2 regions of the Isoptericola sp. NPDC055881 genome follow, and region 2 is predicted to be linked to the other one. Evidence: predicted binding sites of a transcription regulator. Region 2 holds the regulator's gene; the other holds the start of a gene.

Region 1 (2,389 bases), on a different contig from region 2:
CCGCTCGTTCCTCGCGGCCTCCCGCCAGGCCCGGCCAGCCTCGCGACACGTCCCACCCGACCCGCCCGCGTCGCTCCGCCGCGTTCGCTCGTGGCGGGTCCTCCTCGTGGTGGGAGGAGGCTGGGCGTGATCTGTGTCCCGTGCGGGGCCGTCGTCGCGCCTGCGCGGGGGTGTCCGCGGTGCGTGAGATGGTGACCGCGTGCGAGTGCTGGGGGTGGATCCGGGGCTGACCCGGTGCGGGGTCGGCGTCGTCGACTCGTTGCCGGGACGCAGGGCCCGGATGGTCGACGTCGGGGTCGTGCGCAGCGAGCCCGAGCTGAGCGTGGACCTGCGCCTGCTCTGTATCGCGCAGGGGCTCGACGAGTGGCTCGAGCGGACGGTGCCCGACGTCGTGGCCGTGGAGCGCGTGTTCGCCCAGAACAACCGCAGCACCGTCATGGGCACCGCGCAGGTGGCCGGGCTCGCGATGGTCGCCGCCGCGAAGCGGGGCGTGCCCGTCGCGATGCACACCCCCAGCGAGGTCAAGGCTGCCGTCACCGGTTCCGGCCGCGCCGGCAAGGAGCAGGTGCAGCGGATGATCGCGCGCATCCTCGGCCTGGAGGAGCTGCCCCGCCCGGCCGACGCCGCGGACGCCCTCGCCCTCGCCGTGACCCACCTCTGGCGTCCCTCAGGGGCGCTGCAGGGTGGCGAGCGGAACGAGCTCACCCCCGCGCAGCGTGCCTGGGCGGCAGCGGAGCGCACCGCCCGCACCACCTCGCACCGCGGCGCACCGTCCCGCACCACCCGCTGACGACGGCCCCGCCCGGGGAGGACGCGCGGTCCTGCCCGTGTCGCCGCCCGGAGTGTCGGGCCCGGTTGTTACAGTGACGCCTCGTACGGGTGTTCGACGCACGGCCAGCTCGATGGAAGGACCTCGGTGATCGCCTCCCTGACCGGCACAGTCACGCACGTGACGCTGGAGCGGGCCGTGCTCGACGTGGGCGGGGTCGGGTACCTCGTCCACGCCACCCCGGGCACCCTCGCCGGACTACGGGTGGGGGAGCGCGCGCAGCTGCACACCACGCTCGTCGTCCGGGAGGACTCGATGACGGTGTTCGGGTTCGCGGAGGCGGACGAGCGCGAGGTGTTCGAGACGGCGCAGTCGGTGTCCGGGGTCGGCCCGCGCATCGCCCTGGCGATGCTCGCCGTGCTCACCCCCGACGCCCTGCGGCGCGCCGTCGCGACCGAGGACCTCGCCGCGCTGCGCCGGGTGCCCGGCGTCGGGCCCAAGAGCGCGCAGCGCCTCGTGCTGGAGCTGTCGGGCAAGCTCGGCGCCCCGGCCGCGGCCGGACCCGGCGACGTCGTCCAGGACGAGGCGCCCGTCGCGAGCGGAGACCCCGCGCGCGACCAGGTGGTCGACGCGCTGGTCGGCCTGGGCTGGGCGGCGAAGGTCGCCCAGGACACGGTCGAGCGCGTCCTCGCGGACCGCGCCGACGACGGCCCGCTGGACGTCGCGGCCACGCTGCGGGCGGCCCTTCGCTCCCTCGGCGGACGACGTGGCTGACCCCTCGGAGCCGGAGTACGGGGGAGAGCGCCTCGTCACGTCCTCGGCCGACGACGTCGAGCGGGCGGCCGAGGCGGCCCTGCGCCCCAAGAAGCTCGACGAGTTCGTCGGTCAGCGCGTCGTGCGCGACCAGCTCTCCCTGGTGCTCCAGGCGGCCCTGGCGCGCGGAGCCGCCCCCGACCACGTGCTGCTGTCCGGGCCGCCCGGGCTGGGCAAGACCACGCTGGCCATGATCATCGCGGCGGAGCTCGGTACGTCGCTGCGCGTCACCAGCGGCCCGGCGATCCAGCACGCGGGCGACCTGGCGGCCGTCCTCTCCTCGCTCGAGGAGGGTGAGGTCCTCTTCATCGACGAGATCCACCGCCTCGCGCGCCCTGCGGAGGAGCTGCTGTACGTGGCGATGGAGGACTTCCGTGTCGACGTCGTCGTCGGCAAGGGCGCCGGCGCCAGCGCCATCCCGCTCGCGCTGCCGCCGTTCACGGTGGTGGGAGCCACCACGCGCTCCGGCCTGCTGCCCGCGCCGCTGCGCGACCGGTTCGGTTTCACCGGACACCTCGACTTCTACGACGCCGCGGAGCTGGAGCGCGTCATCCTGCGCTCGGCCGGGCTGCTCGGCGTCGACCTGCAGCACGCGGCCGCGCACGAGATCGCCGGCCGGTCACGCGGCACCCCCCGCATCGCGAACCGGCTGCTGCGCCGCGTCCGCGACTGGGCGCAGGTGCGCGGTGACGGCCTCCTGGACCTGCGGGCCGCGCGAGCCGCCCTCGAGGTGTACGAGGTCGACCCGATCGGGCTCGACCGCCTCGACCGCTCCGTGCTGGACGCCGTGTGCCGCCGGTTCGGCGG
Region 2 (2,389 bases):
TCCCGCAGCGGCCCCAGGATCGCGAGCCCCACCTCGTTGGCCTCGATCTCCGGACGGCCCGACCCGCGCAACGTCTCCTCGACGCGCTGGGCCAGCAGGGCCAGGTCGTCGGAGCTCACGGGGCGCCCCTGGCACGCCTTGCGCACCCCGGCGACCACCTTGTCGCGACTGAACGGCTCGGTCACGCCTGATCGCTTGGCGACCGAGAGGCTCGCCGTCTCGATCGTCGTGAAGCGACGCTGGCACGCCGGGCACTGCCGCCGGCGGCGGATGGACGAACCGTCGTCGGAAGTGCGCGAGTCGATGACTCGCGAGTCCGCATGGCGGCAGAACGGGCAGTGCATCGCTGGTCTCCTGCGCTCGGCTCCGGACCGGCGCCCGGCTGCCCGACAACGTAAGCGGCGGGCCGCGCAGGGCGCAAGCAGGGTCCATCCTCCCATCGCGGCGGACCCGTCCGCACCGCCGTCCACCACCGCACCAGCGCGGGGGTTCAGTCCTGCGGGAGGAGCACGACCTGTCCGGTCTGCAGCTCGGCCGTCGTCAGGCCGTTGAGCTCGCGCAGGTCGGCGACCACGTCGCGCAGGTCCTCGCCCGAGTCGCGCACCGACTGCGCGTACTGCCAGAGGGTCTCCCCCGGCGCGACGGTGTGCAGCCGCACCTCCACACCCGATCCGGGCGACTCGGCCACCGCGCGCTGCCCGACGAGCCCCGCGCCGACGAGGACCAGGAGGACCAGGACCGCGATCACCGCGCGGCCCCGGCGGGTGAGCCGAAGCCCGCCGAGCCCGAGGAACCCCGGTGCGTCCGTGGTGCTGCGCGGGTTCTGCATCGTCCTACCTCCGGTACGCGTCGTGTCGCCGCCGCGGCGGCCCGTCGAACATCCGTTCGTCGAACACCTGTACGTCGAACTGCTGTACTAGGTGTACCACGCCCCGGCGACACGGTCGAGACCTGATCGAACAGATGTTTGATGTCCCGCCCGAACTGGCCTAGAGTGACCAGCAGCGCGATGGAAGGTTTGTCGGATTTCATCGGCCCGCCCACGGGCCGCGCCCCTGCAGGACGGAGAACGCGATGACCAGCGGACGGGACCAGGCCCCGGCGTCCATGACGGCTGCTGCGCCGTGGCCGGCGCAGGCGGAGACCCGCGAGGACGCCCCGGCGGCACCCCCGGTCGCCCTGGCGTCGGTGAGCGAGCTCGCCCCCTCGGCCGACCGCCTCACGCCGCGCCAGCGGCGGGTGCTGGAGACGATCCGGCGCTCCGTCGAGGACCGCGGATACCCGCCGACGATGCGGGAGATCGGCGAGGCCGTCGGCCTGGCGAGCCCCTCCTCGGTCAAGCACCAGCTCACGACGCTCGAGCGCAAGGGCTACCTCCGCCGCGACCCGAACCGGCCGCGTGCGATCGAGGTCGTCGACCCGGAGTCGCCGGCGGCGGAGGCCGCGGGGCACGAGCCCGCTCCCCGGACGTCCGGCTTCGTCGCCGGGTCGGTCGCCGGGTCCGACGCAGAGGCCGCGGGGGCGCCGTCCTACGTCCCGCTGGTGGGGCGGATCGCGGCCGGCGGCCCGATCCTCGCCGAGCAGGTCGTCGAGGACGTGTTCCCGCTCCCTCGGCAGATCGTGGGCGACGGCGACCTGTTCCTGCTGAAGGTCGCCGGCGACTCGATGGTCGAGGCGGCCATCTGCGACGGCGACTGGGTCGTGGTGCGCAGCCAGCCGGTCGCGGAGAACGGCGAGGTCGTCGCGGCGATGATCGACGGCGAGGCCACGGTCAAGACCTTCAAGCAGACCGGCGGGCACACCTGGCTCATGCCGCAGAACAGCGCCTACTCCCCGATCCCGGGGGACGAGGCCCAGGTGCTGGGACGCGTCGTGGCGGTGCTCCGCAGCCTCTGAGGGCGCTCACCCGGCCGCCGGGTGTGGCACCAGGTCACCAGGTGGCGCGGACCGTCAGAGGCCGAGCCGGCCCTGCACCTCGCGCATCCCCTCGGCCGACGCCCGCAGGCCTGCCACCTCGTCGTCGGACAGCGGGGTGTCGATCGTCTCAGCCACGCCGCGCCGGTCCACGAGTGACGGCACCGACAGGCAGACGTCGCTGATCCCGTAGAACCCGTCGAGTCGCGAGGACACGTTCATCACGCGGTGCTCGTCGTTGAGGACCGCCTCGATGATGCGGGTGGCGGCCAGGCCGACGGCGTAGTTGGTGGCGCCCTTGCCCGCGATGACCCGGTAGGCGGACTCGACCACGTCGGTGGCGATCTGGCTGCGGGCAGTCTCGTCGAGCGGCGGGCGTCCCCGGAAGGGACGCCAGTCGAGAAGCGGCACCCCGGCGATCGACGCCGAGCTCCACAGCACGATCTCCGAGTCTCCGTGCTCGCCCGCGATGTTC

The links. Region 2 encodes LexA, which represses DNA repair genes until DNA is damaged. Its sites were predicted from a motif close to TCGAACANNTGTTCGA; they were not measured.
Region 1: a site for LexA is predicted at 872-887, ahead of ruvA (Holliday junction branch migration protein RuvA). Genes of this name have one in related genera too.

The regions. Positions count from the first base shown of each region.
Region 1 is NZ_JBSHCR010000027.1:24,139-26,527, reverse strand. Features, by position in the region: gene ruvC (crossover junction endodeoxyribonuclease RuvC) at 200-790, shown strand; gene ruvA (Holliday junction branch migration protein RuvA) at 917-1,543, shown strand; gene ruvB (Holliday junction branch migration DNA helicase RuvB) at 1,536-2,389, shown strand, end outside.
Region 2 is NZ_JBSHCR010000041.1:12,471-14,859, forward strand. Features, by position in the region: gene nrdR (transcriptional regulator NrdR) at 1-344, opposite strand, end outside; gene ACWGKI_RS13365 (LysM peptidoglycan-binding domain-containing protein) at 491-829, opposite strand; gene lexA (transcriptional repressor LexA) at 1,108-1,896, shown strand; gene ACWGKI_RS13375 (L-lactate dehydrogenase) at 1,951-2,389, opposite strand, start outside.